DNA from 2 places in the Delftia sp. Lp-1 genome. Region 2 is predicted to be linked to the other one. Evidence: predicted binding sites of a transcription regulator. Region 2 holds the regulator's gene; the other holds the start of a gene.
What was found. The regulator FNR, encoded in region 2, switches genes on or off when oxygen is low (the NO sensors DNR and NnrR bind a similar motif). The targets are predictions, from matches to a motif close to TTGATNNNNATCAA.

Region 1: LGR64_RS11400 (3-hydroxybenzoate 6-monooxygenase) is a predicted target of FNR. The motif match lies at 1,532-1,545, and genes of this name have one in related genera.

The regions. Positions count from the first base shown of each region.
Region 1 is NZ_JAJALJ010000001.1:2,548,590-2,552,977, forward strand. Features, by position in the region: gene LGR64_RS11390 (LysR family transcriptional regulator) at 1-880, opposite strand, end outside; gene LGR64_RS11395 (MarR family winged helix-turn-helix transcriptional regulator) at 895-1,431, opposite strand; gene LGR64_RS11400 (3-hydroxybenzoate 6-monooxygenase) at 1,636-2,844, shown strand; gene LGR64_RS11405 (cupin domain-containing protein) at 2,861-3,898, shown strand; gene LGR64_RS11410 (fumarylacetoacetate hydrolase family protein) at 3,937-4,388, shown strand, end outside.
Region 2 is NZ_JAJALJ010000001.1:3,527,297-3,531,684, forward strand. Features, by position in the region: gene LGR64_RS15890 (sulfite exporter TauE/SafE family protein) at 1-476, opposite strand, end outside; gene hemN (oxygen-independent coproporphyrinogen III oxidase) at 482-1,864, opposite strand; gene fnr (fumarate/nitrate reduction transcriptional regulator Fnr) at 2,027-2,746, shown strand; gene LGR64_RS15905 (hypothetical protein) at 2,828-3,115, opposite strand; gene LGR64_RS15910 (FixH family protein) at 3,295-3,609, opposite strand; gene ccoG (cytochrome c oxidase accessory protein CcoG) at 3,667-4,388, opposite strand, start outside.

The sequences.
Region 1 (4,388 bases), 980 kb from region 2:
CGCCCATGCCCTGCACAGCCTCCCGCAAAAACCCCCAGACCGCCTCGATGCGCTGAACCTGCCGGGCATCCGAGGGCATGCTCATCCAGAAGGTGCGGGTGAAGCAGGCCTCGGCGGGCAGCACGCGGCTGAGCACGGGGTCGCGGTCGGCAATGAAGGCGGGCAGCACGGCCAGGCCAGCGCCGGCGCGCACGGCCTCGTACTGGGCGGTGATGCTGGTGCTGCGAAAGGCAAATCGCTCGGGCTGGAACAGGGTGGACAGCAGCTGCAGCTCGCGCGTGAACAGCAGGTCGTCCACATAGTGGATGAAGCTGTGGTGGCGCAGGTCCTCGGTGCGCGCCACCAGGGGGCGGCGCGCAAGGTATTCGCGCTGGCCGTAGAGGAAGAGCCGGTAGTCGGTGAGCTTGGTGACCACGGCCGAGCCGCGCGTGGGGCGCTCCAGCGAGATGACGATGTCGGCCTCGCGCCGCGACAGGTGCAGCAGGCGCGGCAGGGCCAGCAGGTCGATGCTCAGCAGCGGATGGCGCTGCGTCAGCGCGGCCAGCTGCGGGGCCAGCAGCTGGGTGCCGAAGCCCTCGGTGGCGCCCACGCGCACCAGGCCGGACGGTCCCTGGCTGGTGGATTCGGCCGCCAGCGGCATGCGCTCCAGCCCGGCTGCGGCGCGCTGCATGGCGTCTGCCACACCCAGCAGCTGTCGGCCGGCCTCCGTGGGCCGCCATTGGCCCGCTTCGCGCTCGAAGAGTACGGCCCCCAGCTGTTTTTCCAGGGCCTGGATGCGGCGCGACACCGTGGTGTGCTCCACGCCCAGTTGCCGCGCGGCGGCGGCCATGCTGCCGCTGCGCGCCAGCTCGCCAAAGAATCTCAGATGGTCCCAGTCCATGGGTCGAGGCCGCCTCAGTCGGCAGCGGCGCGGCGCGCGGCCAGCGTGCTGGGCGCACGCGCCAGCTCGTCGTTTTGCCGCACCAGGACGGCCATCATGTCCATGAACAGGCCCCGCTGCTCCTGCGGCAGCGGCTCCAGCATGCGCTGCTGGGCCCGCAGTACCGAGGGTTCGGCAGCGGCCAGCAGCGCAGCGCCTTCTGCGGTGACCGACAGCAGGCGCACGCGCCTGTCGGCCGGGCTGGTGTTGCGCACCATGAGGCCGCGCGCCTCCAGCCGGTCGATGACGCTGCCAATGGTCGAGGTATCGAAGCCGATCATCCGCGCCAGCGTGCGCTGGTCCACGCCGGGCTGGCGCAGCACGGCCGACAGCGCCGCGTACTGCACGGGGGTCACGCCGAACTCCTGGGTCTCCTCCATGAAGACGGCTACCGCGATCTGCTGCAGGCGGCGGATGTGGTAGCCGGGGTAGTTTTCTAGTTCTGCGGGTTGGTAGTCCATGGCCATTGCGCTCTTTTCCGGGTCCCTGCGGGCAAGCGCAGATGTTCGCATGAACCGCACCCTCCGTTGGCGTTGGCTGGCGGACAGGTGATTCACCCGGACACGCTGTCCGCCGTCGTTTTGCCTGCATCCAGGGAAACCCCAGGCTGGCCTGATGCAAATCAACACTACACTCATCATCAGCATACTGTTTAATTACTCGCGACGCAGCTGACCCGCTGGCTGGCGACACGCACCACGAAGCACAGGACATCCATGAGCACCAGCATTTCTTCCCGGGCGCTGCCCGTTCTTGTGGCAGGCGGCGGCATTGGCGGCGTGGCGGCCGCGCTGGCCCTGGCGCGCCAGGGATTCGCCGTCAAGGTGCTGGAGCAGTCGCCGCAGCTGGGCGAGATCGGCGCCGGCATACAGCTGGGGCCCAACGCATTCGCGGCCTTCGACGCGCTCGGCATTGGCGAGCTGGCCCGTGGCCGCGCGGTCTATACCGACGAGATGGTGATGCACGACGCGCTCGATGAAAGACTGGTCGGCCGCATTCCCACGGGCGAGGCGTTTCGCGCCCGCTTCGGCAACCCGTATGCGGTGATCCACCGCGCCGACATCCACACCTCGCTGCTCGAAGGCGCGCGCACCCACGGCCAAATCGAGACGCTGACGGGCACCCGCATCGAAGCCGTGCAGCAGGAGGGCGACACCGTCACCGTGCGCGACCAGCACGGCCAGGTCCATGTGGGCCAGGCCCTGATCGGCGCCGATGGCGTGAAGTCCGTGGTGCGCCAGCAGTACGTGGGCGATGCGGCGCGTGTCTCCGGCCACGTGGTGTACCGCGCCGTGGTGGAGAAGAACGACTTCCCCGAGGACCTGCGCTGGAACGCGGCCAGCATCTGGGTCGGCCCCAACTACCACCTGGTGCACTACCCGCTGCGCGGCGGCGAGCAGTACAACGTGGTCGTCACCTTCCACAGCCGCGAGCAGGAGGAATGGGGCGTGCGCGAAGGCAGCCGCCAAGAGGTGCAAAGCTACTACCGCGACTGCTGCCCGCGCGCCCGCCAGCTCATAGACCTGCCCAAAAGCTGGAAGCGCTGGGCCACGGCCGACCGCGAGCCCATTGGCCAGTGGAGCTTCGGCCGCGCCACGCTGCTGGGCGATGCGGCCCACCCCACCCTGCAGTACATCGCCCAGGGCGCCTGCATGGCGCTGGAAGACGCGGTGACGCTGGGCCAGGCGCTCAAGCGCTGCGGCAACGACTGGCCGCAGGCACTGCGGCTGTACGAGCGCTCGCGCATCGCCCGCACGGCGCGCGTGGTGCTGTCCGCGCGCGAGATGGGCCGCATCTTCCACGCCAGCGGCGTGGAGCGCCTGGTGCGCAACGACCTCTGGAAGGGCCGCACGCCCCAGCGTTTCTACGACGCCATGGAATGGCTGTACGGCTGGAAGGCCGAAACCTGCCTTGCCGAAGACTGAACACAAGGAGACCGCCATGCAAGAACTTGGCCGCCTGGAAGACCTGCCCCAGGACTACCGCGACGAACTCACGCGCAACAACCTGGTGCCGCTGTGGCCCAGCCTGCGCAACGTGATGCCGCCGCACACGCCGCGCCCGCGCACCCAGCCGATTGCCTGGCCCTACCAGACCATCCGCCCACTGCTCATGCAGGCCGGCGAGCTGACGCCCATCGAAAAGGCCGAGCGCCGCGTGCTGGTGCTGGCCAATCCCGGCCATGGGCTGGAGAAGATGCAGGCCAGCTCCTCCATCTACCTGGGCATGCAGCTGCTGCTGCCCGGCGAGTGGGCGCCCTCGCACCGCCACACACCCAATGCCGTGCGCATGGTGGTGGAGGGCCAGGGCGCCTGGAGCCTGGTCGACGGCGAGAAATGCCCCATGGAGCGCGGCGACCTGATCCTCACGCCCACGGGCCTGTGGCACGAGCATGGCCACGACGGCAACGAACCCGTGGTCTGGCTCGATGTGCTGGACCTGCCCCTGGCCTACTACCTGGAAGTTACCTACCACGTGGATGGCCCGCGCCAGCCCGCCCTGCCCGGCCGTGGCGACCGGGCGTATGCGCGCGGCGGCCTGGCACCCACGCAGGTGTTCGCCCGCAGCGCCAAGGCCTACCCCATGCTGCGCTACCCCTGGAAGGACGCGCGCGCCGCCCTGCTGGAGCTGGCCGCCGACCGGCCGGACCTGGACTGCGTGCAGCTGGCCTACACCAACCCCGAAACCGGGGCCGACTGCGAAAACATCCTGGGCTTTTACGCGCTGATGCTGCGCCCGGGCCAGACGCTGCAGCTGCCCGCGCGTTCGCCGGCCTGCGTGTTCCACGTCATCGAGGGCGGCGCCAGCGTGGCCGCCGTGGACCGCCATTTCGACCTGGCACCGGCCGACACCTGCTGCGTGCCCGGCTGGGCGCCCGCCACGCTGACCAATGCCAGCGCCAGCGAGCCCGCCTTCCTCTTCCTGGCCGACGAGGCGCCTTTGCACCGAAAGCTGGGCCTCTACGAAGTCCGGCCTTGAATCCTCCGATGTCTCTTTCCTCCCCCATCGCCAATACCATGACCGCCCCCCAATACCTCTGGACCCCGCCCCCCGTCCAATCCCTGCCCGTGCGCGGCAGCACGCAGCGCCTGCCCGTGAACCGCCTGTTCTTCGTGGGCCGCAACTACCACGCCCATGCCGTCGAGATGGGCCGCCCGGTGGACAAGAGCGTGGAGCGCCCCTTCTACTTCACCAAGGCGCCCTCCACCCTGACCGAATCGGGTGCCACCGTGGCCTACCCGCCCGAGACGAACAACTACCACTTCGAGATGGAACTGGTGGTGGCCATCGGCAAGGCGGGTTTTCGCATTGCGGCGGACCAGGCGCATGAACACATCTACGGCTACGCCTGCGGCCTGGACATGACGCGCCGCGACCTGCAGCTGGTGGCGCGCGACAAGGGCCGGCCCTGGGACCTGGGCAAGGATGTGGAGCAGTCCTCGGTGGCCAGCGAGATCGTGCCCATGTC
Region 2 (4,388 bases):
GCCGAATACAGCAGTCCGCAAGGCATGAGCGCCCAGGCATAGCCTGCCGCCAGCGTGCCGCCCGGCGCCGACACCCAGGGCTGCACGCGCCGCCAGGCGGCGCGGCCGGCTGACTCCAGCCAGGCGGGCTGGCGGGCCTGCACCATCATGGCCAGGCCCCAGGCCATCACGGCGACATGGGTCAGTGTCCAGAACGGCTGCAGCGCCGTGGTCTGGCTGGTGAGCCAGGACAGGCTCTCCATGGCCAGGGCCGAGGCAGCGCCCAGGCTGGCATAGCCGGCCAGACGGCCGCCGTGGAACAGCGCCGTGCGCAGCCACAGCCGGCTTTGCAATCCATGCACGGCCACCACCTGCGAGCCGCCGCCCTGCCCCGCCCCGCCCGTGACCACGCCGCAGGGCGCAGCGCACATGGCAAGGCAATGGGGCCCGCCGACGAGCCCCATGATCAAAGCGGTCCAGAGCAGCGACAACAGCATGGGGCCTAGATGATCCTCGAAAACCGCGCCCGGTTCTTGTCCGCCTGCAGATATCGGTCAAACAGCATGGCCACGCCGCGCACGAAGTACCAGCCCATGGGCGTGACCTGGAAGCCCTCGTCGCTGATCTGCACCAGACCCTTGGCCTGCAGGTCCTCCAGGGCCGCCATCTCGGGCGCGAAGTACTCGCGAAAGCCCAGCAGCCAGGCCTGCTCCATGGGCTCGAACAGCACGGCGCCCTGGCACATGATGGCCATGATGACGGCGCGGCGCACCAGGTCGTCGCGCGACAGCGCCAGGCCCCGCACCACGGGCAGGTGGCTGGCGTCGATGGCGTCGTAGTACTCCTCCAGCGTCTTGGCGTTCTGGCTGTAGCTGGCGCCCACCTTGCCGATGGCCGACACGCCCAGCGCGATCAGGTCGCAGTCGGGCTGGGTGCTGTAGCCCTGGAAGTTGCGGTGCAGCCGGCCCTGGCGCTTGGCCACGGCCAGCGAGTCCTCGGGCAGGGCGAAGTGGTCCATGCCCACGTAGACATAGCCACCGTCCATGAACGCGGCGATGGAACGCGACAGCATGGCCAGCTTGTCGGCCCCCTGGGGCAGATCCTCGGCCGCAATGCGCCGCTGCGGCTTGAAGCGCTCGGGCAGGTGGGCATAGGCATAGAGCGCGATGCGGTCGGGCCGCAGCGCGTTGACCTGGGCCAGCGTGCGCTCGAAGGATTCGGGCGTCTGCTTGGGCAGGCCGTAGATCAGGTCCACGTTGATGGAGGCAAAGCCCAGCTGCCGCGCGGCCGCCACCAGCTCGAACACCTGCTCGGCCGGCTGCACGCGGTGCACGGCGATCTGCACCTGCTCGTCGAAGTCCTGCACGCCGAAGCTCAGGCGGTTGAAGCCCAGCTCCTTGAGCACGGCCAGGCGCTCAACGCTGACGGTGCGCGGATCGACCTCGATGGAGTACTCGCCACCCGGCTCCAGCTTGAAATGCTCGCGCAACAGGCCCATCAGCGTGCGCAGCTCGTCGTCGGAGAAGAAGGTGGGCGTGCCGCCGCCCAGGTGCAGTTGGCTGACGGTCTGGCCCTTGCCGCAATGGGCCGTATGCAAGGCCATCTCGCGCGCCAGGTAGTCCAGGTAGACGGCGGCGCGATCGTGGTGGCGCGTCACGATCTTGTTGCAGGCGCAGTAGTAGCAAAGCGACTCGCAAAAGGGCACGTGCACATACAGCGACAAAGGCATGGCACGCGCTGCGGTACTCGATTTGCGTTGTTGCAGCGCCAGGATATAGTCCTCTGCACCAAAGGCCTCGACAAAGCGGTCGGCGGTAGGGAACGAGGTGTATCGGGGCCCCGGTACGTCAAAGCGACGCAGCAGCTCTGGGGTGACAGCGGTCATGGGTTTTTTCCTCTAATACCTCGACTGTGCCGCAGCACATCGGTCATGTCCTTGACTCATATCAAGAGTTGTTTGAGGGACTGCTGCGACAATTTGATCCAACTCATCGCAATCCACGAGGTCACCGCCGGCACGCTGTGTGCCGCTGATGTTTATCACTCCATGAACCTTCAGACCATCAAAGCCTCCTGCTCCAACTGCAACCTGCGCGAACTGTGCATGCCCATGGGCCTGGATGCCGAGCAGATGCAGCGCATCGACGACATCGTGGCCACGCGCCGCAAGGTCAAGCGCGGAGGCCTGCTGTTTCGCAACGGCGAGACATTCACCTCGCTGTACGCCATCCGCACCGGCTTCTTCAAGACCTGCGTGGCCACCGAGGACGGACGCGACCAGGTCACAGGCTTTCAGATGGCCGGCGAGATCATCGGCCTGGACGGCATCGTCAACGACCACCACACCTGCGATGCCGTCGCGCTGGAAGACGCCGAAGTCTGCGTCATGCCCTTCGACAAGCTGGAAGACCTGTCGCGCGAGGTCACGGCCCTGCAAAACCATGTGCACAAGGTCATGAGCCGCGAGATCGTGCGCGAGCACGGCGTGATGCTGCTGCTGGGCAGCATGCGCGCCGAAGAGCGCCTGGCCGCCTTCGTGCTCAACCTGGTGCAGCGCCTGCATGCGCGGGGCTTTTCCAAGTCCGAACTGGTGCTGCGCATGACGCGCGAGGAAATCGGCAGCTACCTGGGCCTGAAGCTGGAGACGGTGAGCCGCACCTTCTCCAAGTTCGCGGACGACAACATCATCGAGGTGCGCCAGCGCCATCTGCGCATCCTGGACACGGAGGCGCTCAAGCGCATCGTCAACAGCCAGCAGTGCCAGTGAGGCTGCAAGGGCGGCAAGCATTCATCCGCCAATGAACAAGGCCCGCGACAGCGGGCCTTGTTCATTGCGGCGGGCTCTCGCTCAGTCCCGCCCCAGCCCCTGCATGGCCAGGTCCGGGTCGGGCTCGGAGACCACGCCGTCATTGAGATCGCGGGCCGAGCGGCCCAGCATGGTGGTCATCAGGCTGGAGAGCATGGTCACGCCCCAGAAGGCGAAGAAGGCCAGCGTGTAGATGCCCTGGCGCGACCAGCCCAGGTCGCCGAGCCAATGCAGCTCCAGCGGATCCACAAAGGCAAAAACCAGCATCTCCATCACGGCGGCTGCCAGAAAGGCAGGCCAGGCAATCCACATCCAGCGTTGGGCCAACATCAGCGATCTCCTTGTGCTGTCGAGGGGTCGCCTTCATTGTGCGCCGCGCCAACGCATGGCGCCAAGCCCCGCAGCGCCCTGCACGCCTGTAGGAAACCCTCACCCGTCGCGCATGCCGGAGATGCGATCCGCCATGCAAAAAGGCCGCGACTGCGGCCTCTTGCAGGGGTGCACGGCGATCAGCGGTCCGTGGGGTGATCGTGCGCGGGCGTGGCCGCATGGTTGCGGCCGGTGACGGCGGGCGCCATGCTCTTGGGCACTTCGCGCACGCCATCGGCACGCTCGTTGATCGTGATGCCGTTGCGGTAGTAGTCGGGGTCGATCACGGGATCGGCGCCATTGATGGCGATGATGGCCGTGATCACGGCAGCGACCACCACGGCCGCCGGGCCGGCCACCACCAGCCAGACATGGCCGAACTTCCACCAGGGCTTGCCGGCGTCGGGGTGCGATGGAGCCTGCGCGGGCGCGGACACTGCGGGACTGGAAGACATGGGAAACCTCTTTCTTTCAGGCGGCAGGCGCGGACCGTGCCGCGCCTGCCAGGAACATCACCGGGGCACCAGGAAGACGGCCTTTTCGGACGCGCGTCCCGCGCCCGAATGCACGGCATCGATATCGAAGAATACGGTGTGCGAGCCCGGCTCGGCCGAACCGTAGGGAATCTGCAGGCGCGCCGCAATGCCGCGCGTCTCGGCCGGGCCGACCTCGACTTCCTGCTCGGACGCCAGCTCCAGCCCGTCCAGGCCATGGGTGCTGATGCGGTAGCGCTGGGCCTGCTCGGTGGCATTCATGATCTGCAGGCGGTAGACATTCTCCAGCTTGCCGCCCGCCACGATGCGCGACAGCGAGGCGCGGTCGCGGATCACGTCCACCTTGACCGACTGGCGCAGCGCCAGGCTCACGATCATGGCCACGCTCAAGCCGATCAGCACGGCCGAGTAGATCAGCACGCGCGGACGGAAGATGCGGCGCAGCACCTGGGCACGCCGCCACAGGCCGGCCATGGCGTTCTGCGTGGTCAGGCGGATCAGGCCGCGCGGGTACTCCATCTTGTCCATGATGGAATTGCAGGCGTCTATGCACAGGCCGCAGCCAATGCATTCGTATTGCAAACCGTTGCGGATGTCGATGCCCACGGGGCAGACCTGCACGCACATCTTGCAGTCGATGCAGTCGCCCAGGCCCTGGGCCTTGTAGTCCACCTTCTTGGTGCGCGGCGCACGCGGCTCGCCCCGGCCCGTGTCGTAGCTGACGATCATGGTGTCCCGGT